Regions from separate parts of the Candidatus Pantoea multigeneris genome, predicted to be linked through region 1. Evidence: predicted binding sites of a transcription regulator. Region 1 holds the regulator's gene; each other region holds the start of a gene.
The links. Region 1 encodes PurR, which represses purine synthesis genes. Its sites were predicted from a motif close to CANGCAAACGTTTGCNTG; they were not measured.

Region 1 (5,481 bases):
GATGTCTGCTTCAACTTCCCAAAATGCTTTAAATCAACGTTTTCGCGGCTTCTATCCTGTGGTTATTGATGTTGAAACTGCCGGATTCAATGCCCAGACTGATGCTTTATTAGAAGTGGCAGCCACGACGTTAAAGATGGATGAAGATGGCTGGTTACATTGCGATCAAACACTGCATTTCCACGTCGAGCCCTTTGAAGGGGCGATTTTAAACCCGGAAGCGCTGGCGTTTACCGGTATCGACCCGCACAACCCGCTGCGTGGTGCGGTGAGTGAACATGATGCTCTGCATGCCATCTTTAAGATGGTGCGTAAAGGCATCAAAGATCACGGCTGTAATCGCGCCATTATGGTGGCCCATAACGCGAATTTTGATTTGAGTTTTATGTCGGCCGCCGCTGAGCGTGCCAGCCTGAAACGCAATCCATTCCACCCGTTTGCGACTTTTGATACCGCCGCACTCAGTGGTCTGGTGCTGGGGCAAACCGTGCTGGCGAAAGCCTGTAAAACCGCCGGGATTGATTTCGACAGTACCCAGGCGCACTCCGCGCTTTATGATACCGAGCAAACCGCCCTGCTGTTCTGTGAACTGGTCAATCGCTGGAAACGCCTTGGTGGCTGGCCGCTGCCTTTAGCGGTGGAAGAAGACACTGAGAGCGCGGAAGAAGCGTAATCGTGACGGCGTCACAAAATTCAGGCACATAAAAAAGGCTGCCATTCCTGAAAATGGCAGCCCTGTTTGAATATGATCTTAACTGGCAAGCATCACGGCATTGTCAGCCTGGATGCATTACTCAGCTTCTTTAAACTTTTCTGCGGTTTCTTTAATCAGCTGCTGCAATTCACCGGCCTGGAACATCTGCACGATGATATCGCAGCCGCCAACCAGCTCACCGTCAACCCACAGCTGTGGGAAGGTCGGCCAGTTAGCATAACGTGGCAGCTCAGCACGGATATCCGGGTTCTGCAGAATATCAACATACGCGAAGCGCTCACCACAGGCAGACAACGCCTGAACCGCCTGGGCGGAGAAACCACAGCTAGGCAGTTTTGGCGAACCTTTCATATACAGCAGGATTGGGTTTTCGCTGATCTGCTGCTGAATTTTTTCAATTGTGCTCATAAAATGTCTCTCTCAATTCCCTACTTCGTGTTTCTTTATTGTAGCGATTTCCAGGCACGACTGAAAACCGGATTTTGCGTTCCCTAAAGCAAATCGCCATCTGTGTTAATTCAAATTTTTCATGAGTCGATATCCGCCACACCTTTTTTAGGGTGATTCATTCATTCTTTGTCATAATTGTGGTGCTATAACCTACTGAGATTGCGTGTTTTTCCGACAATCACACTCTGTAAGAATTAAATAAAAAAAGACCTTACCTTTTCGAAAAAAACTGGATTAGAATTACTTCGGTGCTGATCAAGGATCAGATTTGTCTAACTTTGTCGCGGCCAATATCGCGTGGCAGCTTAACCTGTAACCGGACTATGCGTTTACTGATTACGCTTTTCATACTGGCTTTTACTCAAGTTTTTTTGAACGTTGCATGTGCTTCTCCGCATAAGCCGGTTAACGCCAGCTTGCATAATGCAGAGAAGAAAAGTGCGCGTGAAGATGAACGCCGCAAGCGACGCCCGGTGAAAAGTTCGGGTAAGAAAACCCGTACCACAACCATGGAAAAGCTGAAACTTAAGCGCAGTAAAAAAGCCGCGCCTGAGAAAGTGCATCACGAACCGGTTAAAAAAGCCGCGCATCTGACAAAACACACCCCATTAAAAAAGAAAGCCGAGCTTAAGTCTGCACGGGTTAAATATTACGGCCATAAGCGTGGTGCGCGTGGTAAAGCGACTGAACTGGCCACGATTAAAATGAGCAATGCTCACCGCCAGCGCTATCAGAAAGCCCGTGAAACGGCCATGAACAAGCTAATGGGCCAGTTGGGCAAACCTTACCAGTGGGGCGGCACCTCGCCGTATACCGGTTTTGATTGCAGCGGCCTGGTCTGGTATGCCTATAAAGATCTGGTGAATTACAAATTCCCGCGTACCGCGAATGAGATGTACCATTTGCGCGACGCAGCGCCGATTAAGCGTGACATGCTACAGAAAGGGGATTTGGTCTTCTTCCGCATTGCGCATCGCGGGGCGGCCGATCACGTTGGCGTGTATTTGGGTAACGGTAAATTTATTCAGTCACCCCGTACCGGCAAAGATATTCAGATCAGCGCACTCAGTAATGATTACTGGCAGAGCCATTATGTCGGTGCTCGCCGCATGATGACCCCAACCACCATTCGCTGAGTGTTGCGGAGAAAAAAGCCTGAAGATGACCTTCAGGCTTTTTTTTTGCCTGCGATAACTACGCATTCAGATACAGCATCAGTGAATGATTCCCTCGGTTGCCCCGCTGTCACCGCCCCCTCTGGTTTAGCGCTTCGTGTGGCGGCTTGTAAAAATCTCGTCATCTTTGCTGTGTCTTGCTAGAATCCCCTTCTTCGTTGCGCAACAGCGTTTTTTCACCGCCCACCCTACCCACGCCAAGTCACACTCTGGCGGCAAAATAGTGGTCAAAAGGCAGTTGGATTTCCGCAAATTTCACCCTGCGCACGCAAACGTTTAACATTATGTTTATCAATACATTAGGATAAGCATTGGAGTCCGGTTTACATGGCAACAATTAAAGATGTGGCAAAACGCGCGGGCGTCTCAACCACCACCGTTTCGCACGTCATCAATAAAACACGCTTTGTGGCTGAAGAGACCCGCAATGCAGTATGGGAAGCCATTAAAGCGCTGCATTACTCCCCAAGCGCGGTCGCACGTAGCCTGAAGGTGAATCACACCAAGACGTTGGGCCTGTTAGCGACCTCAAGCGAAGCACCTTACTTCGCGGAAATCATTGATGCCGTTGAAAAACACTGCTTCGACAAGGGCTATACCCTTATTTTGGGTAATGCACACAATGACCTGAATAAGCAGCGCGCCTACCTGTCAATGATGGCGCAAAAGCGCGTAGACGGCCTGCTGGTGATGTGTTCGGAATACCCGGACGATCTCCTGAAAATGCTGGAAGAGAACCGTAATATCCCTATGGTGGTGATGGACTGGGGCGAATGTCAGGGCGATTTCACCGATACCGTATTAGATAACGCCTTCCAGGGCGGTTATATGGTCGGTCGCTATCTGATTGAACGCGGCCACCGTGATATTGGCGCGATCCCTGGACAGATGGCACGTAACACCGGGGGTGGTCGTCATGCCGGGTTTGTTAAGGCACTACAGGAAGCAGGCGTGGCGATCCGTGATGAGTGGATTGTGCAAGGGGATTTCGAAACCGAATCGGGCTATCTCGCCATGCAGCAGATTCTGGCACAAAAACAGCGCCCTACGGCGGTGTTCTGCGGCGGAGATGCCATGGCAATGGGCGCAATTTGCGCCGCCGATGAGCTGGGGCTGCGCGTGCCGCAGGATATCTCCGTGATTGGCTATGATAATTTGCGCAACGCGCGTTATTACACGCCAGCGCTCACTACCGTACATCAGCCAAAATCTGAGTTAGGTGAAAAAGCGCTGGATATGCTGTTGGATCGCATCACCAGTAAACGTGAAGACTCTCAGACCATTGAAGTGAATCCGACATTAATTGAACGCCGTTCCGTCGCCGATGGACCGTTCCGCGATTATCGCCGTTAATCCGGACAGTCTTCACTCAGCCACTCCTGATTCAGGGTGTGGCTGTCACCCAAATACGTCAGCAACCATGCCAACGCCGGTGACGCACTTTGCTCGGCCCAGGTGACAAAACAGGGGCTGTCTGGAAACGCCTGCGGTAATTTCAGCTCCTGCAACTGTCCCTGCTGCAACAGCGGCTGCGCCAGATGGCCCGGCGTCATCGCCACACACAATCCCGCTTGCGTACAGGCCAGGCCTGTTTGCCAGTCCGGTGCCACCAGGCGACGTTGGTTATCCAGGGTCCAGGTCATACGGCGTGGCAGCGCGCGTGAGGTATCCTCAATCACCAGTGACGGCCACGCACGTAGCGCGTCTTCATCAGGTTCGGCCACTTGTGTTAACGGGTGGTCGGTTGCGACCACACAGCGCCAGTTCAGTGCGCCCATATCGCGCCAGGCAAAACGCCCTCCTACCGGAACAGCCTGAGTGGCACCAATGGCCGCATCGGCACGCCCATCAGCCAGGGCATCCCAGACACCGTTAAATACTTCATACTGCACGGCAAGTTCCATATCTGGAAAAGCACGATAGAAATCCAGCACCATTTGCCTGACGCGGTGGGGTTTGACGATGCTGTCCACGGCCACCGTAAAGCGCCCTCTCCAGCCGTTGGCTAGCTGCTGACACTGGCGGCGAGTGGCTTGCATTTTTTTGATGACCTCACGACCTTCTGAGACAAAATGCGCACCCGCTGGCGTTAATACAACATCGCGGTGCTGACGTTCGAACAGCGGTACGGCCAGCCAGGTTTCCAACTGCCTGATCGTATAGCTGACGGCAGAGGGGACGCGATGTAATTCCTGTGCCGCCGCACTGAAACTGCCATTGCGCGCGACCGCGTCCACCACTTCAAGTGCATATTCTGACCACATAAGCTTGCCTTCAATTATTTTCACAGCAACCTGCAAATATTAACGTTTCACACTCCCGGCTGCACTCTTTTACACTTGCCGCCTGTGTGAATTAACCATGAGCCTGTTATGTTGTCGTCAAAAGGATTTATGCTCTATCTCGCCGTGCTTAGTATGCTGGGCTTTCTGGCAACGGATATGTACCTCCCCGCGTTTTCTGCCATGCAAACCAGCCTGAGTACCACGCCGGGTATTATTAGCGCGAGCTTAAGCCTGTTCCTGGCTGGATTCGCCTGCGCCCAGTTGGTATGGGGACCGCTGTCCGATCGCCTCGGCCGCCGTCCGGTACTGTTAGCGGGACTGGGTCTGTTTGCGCTGGGCTGTGCCGGTATGCTGTGGGTACAGAGCGGCGAGATGTTGCTGGTGCTGCGCTTTGTTCAGGCGGTAGGCGTTTGTGCGGCAGCGATCAGCTGGCAGGCACTGGTGGTGGACCGTTATGACCAGTCACAAACCGGTAAAGTGTTCGCCACGATTATGCCGCTGGTGGCGCTCTCTCCTGCGCTGGCCCCGCTGCTGGGTGCCTGGTTGCTCGATCACTTTAACTGGCGCGCTATCTTCGCCGTGCTGGCGGTTATCGCCCTGGTGCTCATGCTGGCTACGTTGCGCATCACCACTAAGCCGGTGGCACGCAACGTAACGGAAAAGCAGCCCGGATTTTTTGCGCTGCTGGCTAACCGCACCTACAGCGGAAATGTCGTTATCTATTCTGCCTGTTCAGCGAGTTTCTTTGCGTGGCTGACGGGCTCCCCGTTTATTCTCGCAGACCTCGGTTTAAGTCCCGCCGCCATTGGCTTGAGCTATTTGCCGCAGACGGTTGCCTTTCTGATTGGTGGTTTTG
Region 2 (5,481 bases), on a different contig from region 1:
AAGACACGGTGCCCATGTTCCAGCAGCGCATCAGTTACCCGACGCATTAAACGGCTCTCCGGCGCAAAGCGGTGCCAGTAAAGCATCCGGCGTTGCAGCAAACCCGGGGTTAAATCAATCAGTTCACCGCTGGCCAGTTCACGCTCAATCTGTAGGTGCGGAATCATACAGCAGGTTGAACTCTGGCGAGCCATCTGCACGAAGGCTTCCGAAGAGTTCACGATATGGCAGGGCACGCTGCCCGGCGACAGATCGAAATTCTGCTGTAAAAATGCCTGATGCATATCATCCAGATGGTCAAAGGCCACCACCGGGGCTTTCAACAGCGCCGCACGGGTGACGCCATTCGGGAAATAGCGCTCTGCAAACGCCGGCGAGGCGACAAACAGGTAATCCAGTGCGCCGAGCTGATCGACCAGGCAGCTTGGCAGCGGCTGTGGCTGAATACTCACCGCACCGACCACTTCACCGCGACGCAGGCGCTCCTGGGTACGGGTTTCATCTTCTACCTGCAAATTCAGGCGCACCGGGGAATCCGCCAGCACTTCTTTCAGTGCCGGGAGCAACCAGGTGGCGAGACTGTCGGCGTTGACCGCCAGAGACAGCAGCAGCGGCGTGGTGCCGCCATTCTCATCACCTAACCACTCCTCTTCAAGTAACTCTACTTGATGCAACAGCGCTAACAGCTTCTGGCCCTGTTCTGTGGGGCGGGGCGGCACGGTGCGTACCAGTAACGGCTGACCAAACAGGTTTTCCAGTTGCTTGATACGCTGCGATACCGCCGATTGGGTAATACATAACTTTTGCGCAGCACGTTCAAAGCCGCGTTCACGAATCACAGCATCCAGCGCCTGAAGCGTTCGATAATCCGGGCGTTTCATTATTCTGTTTCTCCTTCAGGGTGGACAACACTCGACCACAAAACGGCGAGGTTCAGTTTTGTGGGCTGGCTTCCAAAGCCGCGAAACGACACCTAAGGTTCGCGCAATTTTATTCATCCATGCTTTATACTACGCCCACTTCGTTGTCGCACAGGTTTTAAACATACCATGACCCAGGATGAACTGAAAAAAGCGGTAGGTTGGGCAGCACTGCAATATGTGCAACCCGGCACCATTGTTGGCGTTGGCACCGGCTCTACAGCGGCCCATTTTATTGACGCCCTTGCTACCATCAAGCACCAGATTGAGGGCGCGGTTTCCAGCTCGGAAGCCTCGACGGAAAAGCTGAAAAGCCTCGGTATCCCGGTGTTTGATCTCAATGAAGTTGATGCTTTGTCGGTGTATGTCGATGGCGCGGATGAGATTAACCCGCAGATGCAGATGATCAAAGGCGGCGGTGCAGCATTAACGCGGGAAAAAATTGTTGCCGCCGTGGCAAAAACCTTTATCTGCATCGCGGATGCTTCGAAAGAAGTGGATGTGCTGGGTAAATTCCCGCTGCCGGTAGAAGTCATTCCGATGGCACGTTCGTATGTTGCGCGTGAGTTGGTCAAACTCGGTGGCTTGCCGGAGTATCGTCAAAACGTTGTGACAGACAACGGCAACCTGATTCTGGATGTTCACAATCTCAGCATCACCGATCCCTCTGCGCTGGAAAGGGCGATTAATGCGCTGCCAGGCGTTGTGACCGTAGGGCTGTTTGCCGCTCGTGGCGCGGATATCGCCCTGATTGGCACGGCTGATGGGGTTAAAACCATCAAGAAATGATCTGGTAACGTCACTCAGGGGCAGCGTTCTTTTTAGCGATAAAAAATGTTTTCTTATTCTGGGCAAATTCGGTGCGATATGTCACAAAATCTCCCAGGAAAGCGCTTTAATATCCTAAATCCATCGAAGGCACCTGATTTTGTACCGTGATCTGCTGTTCCTGACCTGCCCCGTGCTGTGGGGCAGGCAATCGTTTGTATTGCTGCAAACGTATTTTTTGTTATTTTGACAGAAGGCTGACTTATATCAGCTCTCGTTGAATTCAGAAACAGGGTCGGGAAATGGCAAAAGTAACACTTGAGAAAGACAAGATTAAGTTCCTGCTGGTGGAAGGTGTCCATCAGAGCGCACTAGAAAGTCTCCGTGCGGCGGGCTATACCAACATCGAATTCCACAAAGGCGCATTGGATTCCGAAGCGCTGAAAGCATCGATCAAAGATGCACACTTCATCGGCATCCGTTCCCGTACCCATCTGACTGAAGAGATCTTCGCGGCAGCGGAAAAGCTGGTTGCAGTGGGCTGTTTCTGCATCGGCACCAACCAGGTTGACCTGGAAGCCGCTGCTAAGCGCGGTATTCCGGTCTTCAACGCACCGTACTCTAACACCCGTTCTGTTGCGGAGCTGGTGATTGGTGAACTGCTGCTGCTGCTGCGTGGCGTGCCAGAGGCGAGTGCCAAAGCACACCGTGGTATCTGGAACAAAAATGCAAAAGGCTTCTTTGAAGCTCGCGGTAAAAAACTCGGCATCATCGGCTATGGTCACATCGGCGTACAGCTGGGTGTGCTGGCGGAAAGCCTGGGGATGCGCGTCTATTTCTACGACATCGAGAACAAGCTCACCATCGGCAACACCACGCAGGTTAGTTCTCTGTCTGAGCTGCTGAACATCAGTGATGTGGTCAGTTTGCATGTTCCGGAAACCCCAGAAACCCAGGATATGATCGGGGAAGCGGAACTGGCACAGATGAAGCCAGGCGCGCTGCTGATCAACGCCTCACGCGGTACGGTAGTCGATATCGATGCGCTCTGTGCTGCCCTGCGTAGCAAACATCTTGGTGGTGCGGCGATTGACGTCTTCCCGGTTGAACCTGCGACCAACAACGATCCGTTTATCTCTCCGCTGAGCGAGTTTGATAACGTGATTCTGACGCCACACATCGGGGGCTCTACCGAAGAAGCGCAGGAAAATATCGGTCTGGAAGTGGCTGCGAAGCTGAGCAAATACTCCGATAACGGTTCTACGCTGACGGCGGTGAACTTCCCAGAGGCTTCACTGCCACCGCACGGTGCCAGCGCCAGCCGCTTGCTGCATATCCATGAAAACCGTCCAGGCGTATTGACTGCCATCAACCAGATCTTTGCTGAGCAAGGCATCAACATTTCCGCCCAGTATCTGCAAACTTCACCGGTGATGGGTTACGTGGTTATCGATATCGATGCTGAACAGAGCGTCGCGGATAACGCACTGCAACTGCTGAAGGCGATTCCGGGCACCATTCGCGCCCGTATGCTGTACTAATATCAGAGAGCGAGGCTTAAAGCCTCGCTCTTTATTTCTGGCTTATTTCACGCACTTCGCGCACTGATTCAGACGAATATTCTCAAAGAAGTCTTCCCCTTTATCATCCACCAGAATAAACGCCGGGAAGTTATCCACTTCAATCTTCCACACGGCTTCCATCCCCAGTTCGGCGTACTCCACGCACTCAAGATGACGAATACTCTGTTGTGCCAGCACGGCTGCCGGGCCACCGATGCTGCCCAGATAGAAGCCCCCGTGTTTGTGGCAAGCTTCTGTTACCTGGCGGCTGCGGTTGCCTTTAGCCAGCATCACCATACTGCCGCCGTGTGCCTGGAACAGATCAACGTAGGAATCCATGCGTCCTGCGGTGGTCGGGCCTAAAGAGCCAGAGGCGTAGCCTTCCGGTGTTTTGGCGGGACCCGCGTAGTACACCGGGTGATCTTTCATGTACTGCGGCAGACCGTCACCGTTATCAATACGCTCTTTCAGCTTCGCGTGGGCAATATCGCGCGCCACAATAATGGTGCCGCTCAGCGACAGGCGCGTAGAGACCGGGTATTGCGACAGCTGTGCCAGAATATCGGACATTGGGCGGTTGAGATCGACCTGAACCACTTCACCTTCGCCCTGCTGGCGCAATTCGGCAGGAATATACTGGCCTGGGTTCTGCTCCAGTTTCTCAATCCAGATCCCTTCGCGGTTGATCTTGGCTTTGATGTTACGGTCGGCAGAGCAGGAAACGCCCATACCCACTGGGCAAGAGGCACCATGGCGCGGCAGACGCACGACGCGAATATCATGGGCGAAATACTTACCGCCAAACTGAGCACCCAGACCAATGTTCTGTGCTTCCAGCAGCAGCTCCTGCTCTAACTGCACATCGCGGAAGGCCTGGCCGTGTTCGTTCCCTTCCGTCGGCAGCCCATCGTAGTAGTGGGTAGAGGCCAGCTTAACGGTTTTTAAGGTGCTCTCAGCCGAGGTGCCGCCAATGACAAAGGCGATATGGTAAGGCGGGCAGGCCGCCGTCCCCAGTGAGCGCATTTTCTCTGTCAGGTACTCTTTCAGGCGGCCAGGGGTGAGCAGCGCTTTGGTCTCCTGGTAGAGATAGGTTTTGTTCGCCGAACCGCCACCCTTGGCAATGCACAGGAACTTATACTCGTCACCATCTACGCTGTAGAGATCGATCTGCGCGGGCAGGTTGGTGCCGGTGTTGACCTCTTTGTACATATCCAACGCGGCATTCTGCGAATAACGCAGGTTGTCTTCAATAAAGGTGTCATAGACGCCGCGTGACAGTGCCGCTTCATCTCCGCCGCCCGTCCAGACGCGTTGGCCTTTTTTGCCCATGATGATGGCAGTCCCGGTGTCCTGGCAGGTTGGCAGAATACCTTTGGTGGCAATCTCGGAGTTACGTAAGAACTGAAGGGCAACGTAGCGATCGTTTTCGCTGGCTTCAGGATCGTCAAGAATCGCCGCTACCTGGCGCTGATGCGCGGGACGAAGCATAAATGACGCATCGTGAAAGGCCTGCTTTGCCAGCATCGTCAGCGCCTGTGGCTCTACTTTCAGCACTTCTTCGCCTGCGAATTCTGCGACAGAAACATGATCGCGACTCAGCAGATAATATTCAGTTTCATCCTCGGTAAGAGGGAAGGGATTCTGGTAATAAAACGGTTTATTCGACATTTTTTTACTCACTGAATGAGAGGTTGCGCCACGGGCGGCAACATCGCTGACGACATTATTGTTTTTTGCCCCCTGCAAGAGGGGGCGGAGGGCTATGTTACTCTACTGTTAAGCTTTAGGGGTGTTATTTCCACACAAAGATTAGAACATCATCACCATCCACGGGTAGGCAATCAGCATCAGCGCGCCGAGGAAAATGGCCCCGAAAATGGTCCCTAAGCGCCAGTAGTCTGCGGTGGGCAAGTATCCACTGCCGTAGTAAATTGGGCTGGGGCCGGTGCCATACGGTGTGATAATGCCCATTACGCCGAGTGAGGTGCACATCATCAGACAGAAGACCGGCATATTGATGCCGGGAATAGAGGCGGCGATGGTCAGCATGGCAGGCAGCAGTGCGGTGGTGTGCGCGGTGGTGCTGGCAAACAGATAGTGCAGCAGATAGAACGCCACCAGGAGCACCACAGCTGAGACCTGCGGATCATAGCCGTGTAACAGCAGCGCACCCTCTTTGCCTAACCAGGCAATAAAGCCCACCCGCGCAAGACCATCCGCCAGCGCCACCA
Region 3 (5,481 bases), 880 kb from region 1:
CGCGCATCGTGCACCACATCCGCCAGTGCCTGCACCTCACGCAGTGAGTAGTCACTCTCCAGCGCCAACGTCTGGCGTGCCGCCTGGCTCATCACCAGATGGGTTTCCACATCAGCAACGGGTTGCAGCACCTGCAACATCCTTACGCCATACAGCGCGCCGCTGGCACCTGAGATGCCAATGATGAGTCTTTTCATAACCAGTCCTTAACGGCCCTACAAAAAGGGTATAGTAGCGTGAAAGTGGGTGTTAAGGGGAATTCACGTGTGGAAAGCGCAAAGAATTATCATTCCCTTATGGCGGGCATAAAAAAACCCGGAAAATCCGGGCTTTTTCAACGTAACCGATTGCTAACGCGGGAAAATTAACCTTCGTTATGCAATTCCAGGCTTTCCACTTCGTTCTGACGCGCGACCGCTTTAGCATCGTCATTGCGCAGCGACTGGAGATAATCCAGATAAGGCTGATCCACGTCTTTGGTCACATAAATGCCATTGAACACCGAGCACTCAAACTGTTCGATATCCGGGTTCTCTTCGCGTACCGCTTCAATCAGGTCATTGAGGTCCTGGAAAATCAGCGCATCCGCTTTGATCAGCTGGCAAATCTCATCCACTTCACGCCCGTGGGCAATCAGTTCCGTTGGGGTTGGCATATCAATACCATACACGTTCGGGAAACGAATTTCTGGCGCGGCGGAGGCGAGATAAACGCGTTTCGCACCGGCTTCACGAGCCATTTCGATGATCTGCTCTGAAGTCGTACCACGAACAATCGAGTCATCTACCAGCAGGACGTTCTTATCACGGAACTCAGCACGGTTGGCGTTCAGCTTACGGCGCACAGCGTTACGACGCAGTTGCTGACCAGGCATGATGAAGGTACGGCCCACATAGCGGTTCTTCACGAAGCCCTGACGATAAGGCTTGTCCAGAATGCGTGCAATTTCCAGTGCCACATCGGTTGAGGTCTCTGGAATTGGAATCACCACATCGATATCGAGATCTTCCCACTCGCGGGCAATTTTCTCGCCGAGTTTTGTCCCCATACGCACGCGGGCGCTGTACACAGACACTTTGTCGAGGAACGAGTCTGGGCGAGCAAAGTAAACATACTCGAACAGGCATGGGTTATTTTTAGGGTTTTCCGCACACTGACGGGTAAACAGCTGGCCCTCTTCAGTGATGAACACAGCTTCACCCGGTGCAACGTCACGAATGAAATCGAAGCCCAGGGTATCCAGTGCCACGCTCTCAGAAGCGACCATATACTCGGTACGGCCATCAGCCAGAACACGTTTACCCATCACCAGTGGACGGATACCGTTTGGATCGCGGAACGCAACCATACCGTGACCGATAATCATCGCCACTACCGCATAGGCACCGCGCACCTGCTGGTGTACTGCTGCGACTGCCGCAAAAATATTTTCAGCTTCTAACGGGAAGTGCTGGAAGCGATCAACTTCCTGCGCAAACACGTTCAGCAGAATTTCGGAGTCAGAGGTGGTGTTAACATGACGGCGACCACGCTCGAACAGCTGCTTACGCAGTTCGTGTGCGTTGGTCAGGTTGCCATTGTGCGCCAGGGTAATACCGTAAGGGGAGTTGACGTAGAAAGGCTGAGCCTCTGACGCGCTGGAGCTGCCCGCAGTCGGGTAGCGCACGTGACCAATGCCCATGTTGCCCTGCAGACGCTGCATGTGACGAGCTTCGAAAACGTCGTTGACCAGACCATTGGCTTTGCGCAGGCGGAAGCAGTTAAGTGCATCAATGGTGCAAATGCCTGCTGCATCCTGGCCACGGTGCTGTAACACCGATAACGCGTCATAGATCGATTGGTTAACCGGCATAAATCCGGTGATACCCACAATACCGCACATGTTGTCATTTCCTCATTAAGCCGCACTCCCGGTGGTATCACCGGGGTAAAAAACTTGACGTGCTTTTCAGGTAATCAAAGAACCACCTGATTATATAGCTGAACTGAGGGATAAGTTGCGACTGTTGCCAGTCGGGGCTTTTGGAAAAGCCGGTGAATGTATCGAGGAAAAACAGCATGGCAGAGACAATCAGCACACCGCGCAATGCCCCGAAACAGACGCCCAACACCCTGTCAGTGCCCGACAGGCCAGTTTTTTCCACCAGCGTGCCGATCACATAGTTCACAATCGCTCCCACAATAAGGGTAGCAACGAACAGCACCGCGATGGCGATCCCGTTACGAACCAGTTCGTCGTTGAAACCTGTAAACCAGACTGCAAGGAAGGGGTAATAATGACTGGCGACAAAAAACGCACATCCCCAGGTGAAGAGGGATAAGGCTTCCCGGACAAAGCCACGAATCAGGCTTACCAGGGCCGAAAAACTAACCACTGCAATAATAACGTAATCAATCCAGTTCATGAACTCTTCCTGCGCCAGTGCCGCTGCACCCCTGCATCCAGTTCGGGGCGCATTCTAACAGAAAAAGAAAACGTTTGCGTAGCGGTTTTCCTTCTCCGTATGGAGAAAAAGGGCGAAGAAAATAAATTTCCTCGCCCCTGAGAGAATCACAATAGTAACCTATTGAATCATAATATTTTTCAGGCACGGTCTGGCTTAACTTTTTGTGCCAGCCTGTGCCTGTTACTGCAATCGTTTAGGCAAATTAACGTGCGCTGTAAGGCTTAACCACACCACTTAAGCCAGAGACGCTCTTCAGTTCTCCCAGCGCTTCCTGCATCTTCGCTTTTGAGGCATCCGGGCCGACGTAAATACGGGTGATCTGCCCTGCAACGGGCGTCGAAGGCACTGTCCACGCGCGATAACCCGACAATCGCAGCTGCGCGACAATCTGGTTCACCTTGTCCGCATTTTTCAACGCACCAAGCTGTACGATAAATGCCTGTCCGGTTGGCGCATCGTTCTTCGCGGGCTCTGGCGCGGGACGTTCAGGTGCTGCCACCGGCTCCTGACTGCGCTCTGGCTCCGCACGCTTCACCGTTTCTACCGGTTTTGGTTTCGGTTTAACCGGCTCTGGTGCTTTCGGCTTCACGGTTTCTACCGGTTTCGGCTTCACGTTTTCGTTGGTGGTGATCAGGGTGTCATTTTTCTTCGCAACGCTGGTGTGAACCGGCGGAGGTGTCACCACTGGCTGTTGCCCTGCCTTGGCATTCGCCTGGGCAGCGCTGTTACTGGCGACAGCGTCCGCGCTGCTCACTGCATTTCCTGCACCAGCGGGTGGCTGAGCGGGCAGCGTTTGCGTCACCGGAGGGAGCGCTTCATTGTCCTGCTGATCGCCCGGTTTAGGCACCAGCGGGATTGCCGCAAACTCCTCTTTAAAGTGCTTCTTTTTACCGTCCAGCAGGCCGGGCAGCACAATCACGCCGATAGCGACCAGAATCACCGTACCGACCATGCGATTCTGAAACTTACTTGCCACAGGACTTCTCCGTTTCCAGCAGTGTCATCACCTGCGCCACGGTATGGAACGATCCACACACCAGCACGATGTCCTGCGGTTGAGCCTGCTGAAGCGCGGCATGCCATGCGGAATCCACATCGCTAAACGCCTCAGCACCGGACAGATGCGCCATCAGCTCATCGGCTTTGGCCCCACGTGGCCCTTCAAGCGGGGCGCAGTACCAGTGGTCGATTTGCGGTGACAGCGCGGCCAGCGTACCGGCGATATCTTTATCATGCAGCATTCCTACCACGGCACGGACTTTGCCCTGACGTGGAACCTCTGCCAGCCGGCTTGCCAGATAGTGAGCTGCATGGGGGTTGTGCGCTACATCCAGAATCACGCGCGGTGCTTCACTGATGGTCTGGAATCGACCCGGCAAGATCGCGAGCGGCAGATGCTGGCGTATAATCGCTTCACTGACGTTAAGGCCGGAGGCACGCAGAGCGGCCAGTGCTGTCGCCGCGTTTGGCAACGGTACCTGCGGCAGTGGCAGATCGTTTAACTCGCCCTCAGCATCACGGAATGACCAGTGGTTCGCCGCAGCGCTGTAAGACCATTGAACATCGCGTTGCAACAACTGCGCACCTTTCTCAGCGGCAACGGCAGCGATGCTGGCGGGCATATCCGGTTCACCCACCACAGCGGGTTTGCCAGCACGGAAGACACCGGCTTTTTCACGGCCAATGCTTTCGCGATCTGGCCCCAGCCAGTCGGTGTGGTCGAGTGCAATGCTGGTCACTACCGCGACGTCAGCATCGACAATGTTGGTGGCATCGAGGCGGCCGCCAAGGCCCACTTCAAGGATCACCACGTCCAGCTGCGCCTGTTGAAACAGGTTCAACGCGGAGAGCGTGCCAAATTCGAAATAGGTAAGTGAGATATCCCCTCGCCCGGCTTCAATAGCAGCAAAACTGGCGGTGTGGTGCGCTTCGCTCAGCTCTGCGCCCTGAATACGCGCACGTTCGGTATAACGGACCAGATGTGGCGAACTATACACACCAACGCGATAGCCTGCGGCCATCAGCAGCGTTTCCAGCGTGCGGCACGTGGTGCCTTTGCCGTTAGTACCCGCGACGGTAAATACAAAGGGGGCAGGTTTTAGCAGGTCCAGACGCTCTGCCACGCGGCGAATGCGGTCCAGCCCAAGTTCGATGGCCTGCGTATGCAGGTTTTCAAGATAATAAAGCCACGTGGCCAAAGGCGACGTGGCTTGAGGAAGCAGATTTTCCATGTGTCCCGTTTGCGATTTTACGGTGCATTGGCGAAAAGCCCGCGAACGGGCTTTTCCATCTCCTGTCAGGCCTCGTTGCTTTGCGGTTCAGCCGTTGTTTCCGGCTGCTCAGCGTGTTGCACCGGAGCAGGCAGGTTCATCATTTTTGCCAGCAGGCTGGCCAGACGATCGCGCATTTCCAGACGACGAATGATCATGTCAATCGCGCCTTTCTGGATCAGAAACTCACTGCGCTGGAAGCCCGGCGGCAGTTTTTCACGCACGGTCTGCTCGATAACGCGAGGACCCGCGAAGCCGATCAGCGCTTTAGGCTCAGCGATGTTGAGATCGCCCAACATTGCGAAGCTCGCAGAAACGCCACCCATGGTTGGGTCAGTCAGTACTGAAATGTACGGCAGACCACGTTCCTGCATTTTTGCCAGTGCAGCACTGGTTTTTGCCATTTGCATCAGCGACATCAGCGCTTCTTGCATACGGGCACCGCCACTGGCGGAGAAGCAGATCAGCGGGCAGTTATCTTCCAGTGCCTGCTCAACGGCACGCACGAAACGCGCACCCACTACTGAACCCATTGAACCGCCCATGAAAGAGAACTCGAAGGCAGCAGCCACAACGGGCATACCGTGCAAGGTCCCTTTCATTACGATCAATGCGTCTTTTTCATCAGTCTGTTTCTGTGCTGCCACCAGACGATCTTTATACTTCTTCTGATCGCGGAACTTGAGCAGATCTTTCGGCTCCAGTTCACTCCCCAACTCTACCTGAGAGCCCTGATCCAGCACGCTGTTCAGGCGGTCACGCGC
Region 4 (5,481 bases), 260 kb from region 1:
ACCGCCGCATGTTGCCTGAAATGCCCGGTGAATGGATTTGCACCATGATGCTGGCGCGCCAGCTCTGGCCGGGAATTAAATACGGCAACCAGGCGCTGCGCCACAGCCTGAAACTCGACGTCACTCCCCCGGCGGATCTCCATGCACACCGCGCGCTGTATGACTGCTATGTCACCGCCGCTCTGCTGATCCGCATTCTGGAAACCTCGGGGTGGGATGCACAACAGCTGGTCACACGCAGCCAACCTGCGGCCGCTCAGGGTGATGTGCTGCCGTTTGGCAAGTATCGTGGTCAAAGTGTTGCCGTGGTAGCCCGCAAAGATCCGGGCTACCTGCGTTGGATGCTGGACAACGTCAGCGATTTGCGCCCGCCGTTGCGTCAGGCGCTACGCAAACACCTCAGTAAAACGGAAGAATAACCGCCCCTTCGGGCGGTTTGTGCTGTCAGGCGCTGGTGCCGCTCAGCACACCCTGCGCCAGCGCAATCAGGAAGGTGAACTCCATCGCAACGCCTTCATACGCTTTGAAACGCCCCGATTTTCCGCCGTGACCGGAATCCATATCGGTGCACAGCAGCAACAGATTGTCATCGGTTTTCAATTCACGCAGCTTCGCTACCCATTTGGCCGGCTCCCAGTATTGCACCTGAGAATCATGTAGCCCGGTGGTCACCAGCAGATGCGGATAGGCTTTTGCCTCGATGTTGTCATACGGGCTGTACTGGCGAATGTAGCGATAGAAGGACTCCTGCTCGGGGTTGCCCCACTCATCATATTCCCCGGTGGTGAGTGGAATACTCTCATCCAGCATGGTGGTCAGCACGTCAACAAACGGCACCTGCGCAACCACGCCGTTAAACAGCTCCGGTGCCTGGTTAATCACCGCGCCCATCAGCAAACCGCCCGCACTGCCACCCATCGCATAGAGCTGATCCGGCGCACCGTAACCCTGCGCCACCAGCGCCTGTGTCACATCAATAAAGTCGTTAAAACTGTTTTGCTTGTTATACAGGCGGCCATCGTCATACCACTGCTGTCCGAGTTCTCCGCCGCCACGGACATTCACCAGCACATAAATAAAACCACGATCGAGCAGGATGAGGCGGCTGGTGCTGAAATCCGCATCCATGCTGCTGCCGTAGGCACCGTAGCCATACACCAGCATCGGGTTTTTGCCCTGTTGGAAATGCTGGCGATGATAAACCAGTGAAACCGGCACTTCGGTGCCATCACGTACCGTAATCCAGTGGTGCTCACTTTTGTAATCATCACTGTTGAAGTTGCCGACCCGCGTCTGTTTGAGGATGACTCGCTCACCGGTTGTCATATCCAGTTCAAACAGCGTTGAAGGCATGGTCATGGAAGAGTAGCCATAACGCAGCTTATCGCTCTCCGGCGTGGGGTTGTAGGCCAGCCAGGTGACGTAAGTCGGGTCGTCAAAGGCGAGACCCACCTCCTCCCCGGTTTGCCAGTTGATACGGCGCAGGCTGGTCAATCCACGCTGGCGCTCTTCCACCACGAACCAGTGGCGGAACAGCTGGAAGTCTTCCAGCACCACGTTATCGCGCGGGGCAATCAGCGCTTCCCAGCGATTTTCCGCCAGCCAAGTCGTGCGATACAGACCGAAGTTCTTACCCTCACGGTTTGATCGAATGTAGAAGTGATGATCGTAGTGATCGAGGCTGTACTCGTGATCGCGGCGGCGCGGGCAGAACACCTGCGGCTGCGCATCCGGGTACTCCGCATCAATCAGCTGAATTTCGCTGGAGGTGGTGCTGTATAGCGCAATCAGAATAAAGTGCTCTGAAGTGGTTTTATGCAGGCTGACGTAAAAGGTGTCGTCCTCTTCTTCATACACCAGCTGATCGCTACTTTGCGGCGAGCCGAGTTCATGTCGCCACACCTGATAGGGCAACAGCGTCTGCTCATGTTTGCGCACGTAGTAAAGGGTGCGCGAGTCATTCGCCCAGGCAAAGCTGGAAGAGGCATCGCTTAACACTTCGGGATACCAGCTTCCGCTCTCCAGGTTGCGAAAACGAATGCCAAACTGGCGGCGGGACAGAAAATCTTCCGCCAACGCGATGACCTGGTTATCCGGGCTAACGTGCAGGCTACCCAGAGTGTAAAACTCACTGTGCGAGGCACGCTGGTTGGAGTCCAGCAGCAGTGTCCACTCGTCGGACTCCGCGCTGTCGGCTGGCTGGCGATAGAACGCCGCATACTCATCGCCCTGCTCATAACGGCTCTGATAGCGGTAGCCATTCTTCACGTAGGGCACCGAGTGATCCTGCGGCGGCAGGCGATCGATAATCTCTTTCAACACCCGATTTTGCAGCGGCTGCTGCGTTGCCAGAATCTGTTTGCCGTAGCTGTTCTCAGCGCGCAGGTGATCGAGAATTTCCGGGTCTTCACGTTTGTCGTCCCGTAGCCAGTAATAATCGTCAATGCGGGTTTCACCGTGCAGGTGGAGTTCGTACGGGACTTTTTTTGCCACTGGAGGTGCCATGATGCTCTTCTCCCTGAAGAAATTTTCTTAAGCGTGGCATTTACTGCGTCAGAAGCCAAGCCGCAACGATAACTCCGTGCGCAAAGCGCACAATTCGCGTGAGCAACGTCGCTAAGGATGAGAACGCAAACGTTTTCGTATATACTGCGCGCGCAATTTGACTGACAGGTGAACTTATGACGATTCTTGGAACTGCGCTGCGTCCGGCGGCGACGCGTGTGATGTTATTAGGCTCGGGTGAGCTGGGTAAAGAAGTGGCGCTGGAGTGCCAACGTTTAGGTGTGGAAGTGATTGCAGTGGATCGCTACGCCGATGCCCCGGCAATGCATGTTGCCCACCGTAGCCACGTCATCAATATGTTGGATGGCGAAGCGCTGGCGGCGGTCATCGCCGCTGAAAAACCGGATTTCGTCGTACCCGAAATTGAAGCCATTGCCACCAAAAAGCTGCTGGAACTGGAGCAACAGGGCCAACGTGTTGTGCCAACCGCACGCGCTGCTCGCCTGACCATGAACCGCGAAGGCATCCGTCGTCTGGCCGCCGAAGAGTTGGCGCTGCCAACCTCGACCTATCAGTTTGCTGACAGCAAAGAGAACTTTATTGCCGCCGCTGAGGCCATTGGCTTCCCGTGCATCGTGAAGCCGGTAATGAGCTCGTCTGGCAAGGGGCAGAGTTTTATCCGTGAAGCCAGTCAGCTGGAAAGCGCCTGGGAATATGCTCAACAAGGCGGACGTGCCGGTGCGGGACGCGTGATTGTTGAAGGCGTGGTGAAGTTTGACTTTGAGATCACCTTACTGACCATCAATGCCGTCGACGGCATTCACTTCTGTGCGCCAATCGGCCACCGTCAGGAAGATGGCGACTACCGTGAATCCTGGCAGCCACAGCAGATGAGCGCCCTGGCGTTGCAGCGTGCTGAAGCCATCGCAGAAAAAGTGGTTAAAGCCCTCGGCGGCTTTGGTCTGTTTGGCGTTGAGCTGTTTGTCTGCGGCGACGAGGTGATTTTCAGTGAAGTGTCTCCGCGCCCACACGATACCGGCATGGTCACGCTGATTTCACAAGATTTGTCAGAATTTGCTCTGCATGTGCGCGCCTTCCTCGGCTTGCCGGTCGGCGGGATCCGTCAGTATGGCCCTGCCGCTTCAGCGGTGATCCTGCCCCAGTTGCACAGCGAAAACGTACAGTTCTCTGGCCTGGAACAGGCACTGACCGGAGCCGGTCTGCAACTGCGTCTGTTTGGCAAACCCGCCATTGAAGGCCAGCGTCGTCTGGGTGTTGCGCTCGCGACCGGCGCAGATACCGATGAAGCTATCCAGCGCGCCGTTGCCAGCGCGGCTGCGGTACAGGTTCAGGGTTAATCCTGTGCGGTGGGCTGCGGCCCGCCGCCTTACAACTCGCTCCAGCTACGCAGCAGGTTGTGATACATATTCAGCAGTGACAAGATCTCTTCGCTTTCGCCAAATTTCCCCTTCAATCCCTGAATATTACGATCCAACTCAAACAGCATCGCACGCTGCTTGTCATCGCGGATCATCGACTGGATCCAGAGAAATGAAGCCACTCGCGCGCCCTGAGTCACGGGGGTGACGCAGTGCAGGCTGCTCGAAGGGTACAGCACCAGATCGCCGGCCGGTAACTTCACTTTGTGCTGCCCGTAGGTATCTTCAATCACCAACTCGCCGCCTTCGTAGCTGTCTGGCTCGCTCAGAAACAGCGTGGCGGAGAGATCGGTGCGCATCCAGCCCGCTGCGCCATTATTGCGCACCGCGCCATCAACGTGAAAACCGTAGGTTTCCCCCTGTTCATAGCGATTAAACAACGGGGTGGAGATAGTGCGTGGCAGCGCAGCGGCAAAGAACAACGGGCTGTTATTCAACGCCTGCAATACGGATTTTTGCAGCGCATCGTATAAGGGTGTACGGGTATCGATTTGCTGGTTGTTTTTGACCTGTGCGCCCTGGTTACCCACCGTCGCACGACCATCAATCCAACTGGCTTGTTGCATATGCTGACGGAAGTTAGCCACTTCTTCGGCAGAGAGCACAGCAGGAATGTGATACATCATAACGAAAGTCTCGCAAATAAAGGTGGGGCTTTAATGCCCCACCGGTGTGCTATCAGAAGTGTACGTTAGCCGTTAACAGGAACGTACGTGGCTCACCCGGATGATAACGGTAGCCGCTCTTGTTAATTGAGGCAACGTAGTTGGTATCAAACACGTTGTAGACGTTGAGTTGCAGGTCCAGGTTGTTGTTCACCTTGTAACCCAGTTTGGCATCCGCCACCCAGTAGCCTTCGGTGTACGCTGGTGTACCCACTGCGCCATCGGTACCACGATGCATGCTGCCCACATAACGCGCGCCTGCACCCGCAGAAAGGGCGTCCGTGACCTGATACTGCGTCCACAGTGAGAAGGCGTGTTTTGGCGTGTATGGCAGGCCATCGGTGCCGTCCTGCGCAGTGTTAGCCCCCTCTTGCACTGTTGCATGCTGTAAGGTGTACCCGGCGATAACCTGCCAGTCTGGCGTGATGTTACCCTGCGCCGAGAGTTCATAACCTTCAACACGCTTACGGCCATACTGTGAGTAGGTGCCATCGTCGTTGGTCGTGACTTCATTGGTGATGTCAGTACGGAACAGCGTGGCGTTCAGCAGCAGGCGCTTATCCAGTACCTGCCATTTGGTGCCCACTTCGCTGGTTTTAGCACGCTGTGGCTGGAAGTCAGTACGGTTGGCGCTGTTGCCAGAGCCGCTGGCGGCCAGGGCAAAGGTGCTGCCACCCGGTGGTTGCTGAGAAACCGCGTAGTTAACGTAGACGTTGCCGTTACGCGTCAGGTGATACAACGCACCCGCTTTCCAGTTCACCAGGTTACCGGATTTCGCCGTATCAACGGTGGTGACCGGTGTATTAATAGCAACGCCCGTCGGACACGCCAGCGCACCGCGACCCGTACCACCACACGCGGTGGCGCTGTCA

Region 2: serA (phosphoglycerate dehydrogenase) is a predicted target of PurR. The motif match lies at 1,893-1,910, and genes of this name have one in related genera.
Region 3: cvpA (colicin V production protein) is a predicted target of PurR. The motif match lies at 2,469-2,486, and genes of this name have one in related genera.
Region 4: purT (formate-dependent phosphoribosylglycinamide formyltransferase) is a predicted target of PurR. The motif match lies at 2,628-2,645, and genes of this name have one in related genera.

Annotation. Positions count from the first base shown of each region.
Region 1 is NZ_VWXF01000001.1:59,074-64,554, forward strand. Features, by position in the region: gene rnt (ribonuclease T) at 2-673, shown strand; gene F3J40_RS00270 (Grx4 family monothiol glutaredoxin) at 791-1,123, opposite strand; gene F3J40_RS00275 (C40 family peptidase) at 1,489-2,301, shown strand; gene purR (HTH-type transcriptional repressor PurR) at 2,668-3,693, shown strand; gene punR (DNA-binding transcriptional activator PunR) at 3,690-4,604, opposite strand; gene punC (purine nucleoside transporter PunC) at 4,713-5,481, shown strand, end outside.
Region 2 is NZ_VWXF01000007.1:68,704-74,184, forward strand. Features, by position in the region: gene F3J40_RS16410 (LysR family transcriptional regulator ArgP) at 1-881, opposite strand, end outside; gene rpiA (ribose-5-phosphate isomerase RpiA) at 1,050-1,709, shown strand; gene serA (phosphoglycerate dehydrogenase) at 1,991-3,229, shown strand; gene fumA (class I fumarate hydratase FumA) at 3,272-4,918, opposite strand; gene F3J40_RS16430 (anion permease) at 5,060-5,481, opposite strand, start outside.
Region 3 is NZ_VWXF01000001.1:943,000-948,480, forward strand. Features, by position in the region: gene F3J40_RS04375 (UbiX family flavin prenyltransferase) at 1-197, opposite strand, end outside; gene purF (amidophosphoribosyltransferase) at 365-1,882, opposite strand; gene cvpA (colicin V production protein) at 1,920-2,405, opposite strand; gene dedD (cell division protein DedD) at 2,650-3,423, opposite strand; gene folC (bifunctional tetrahydrofolate synthase/dihydrofolate synthase) at 3,413-4,678, opposite strand; gene accD (acetyl-CoA carboxylase, carboxyltransferase subunit beta) at 4,744-5,481, opposite strand, start outside.
Region 4 is NZ_VWXF01000001.1:314,155-319,635, forward strand. Features, by position in the region: gene exoX (exodeoxyribonuclease X) at 1-419, shown strand, start outside; gene F3J40_RS01555 (prolyl oligopeptidase family serine peptidase) at 445-2,505, opposite strand; gene purT (formate-dependent phosphoribosylglycinamide formyltransferase) at 2,682-3,863, shown strand; gene ybiX (PKHD-type hydroxylase YbiX) at 3,893-4,570, opposite strand; gene F3J40_RS01570 (catecholate siderophore receptor Fiu) at 4,623-5,481, opposite strand, start outside.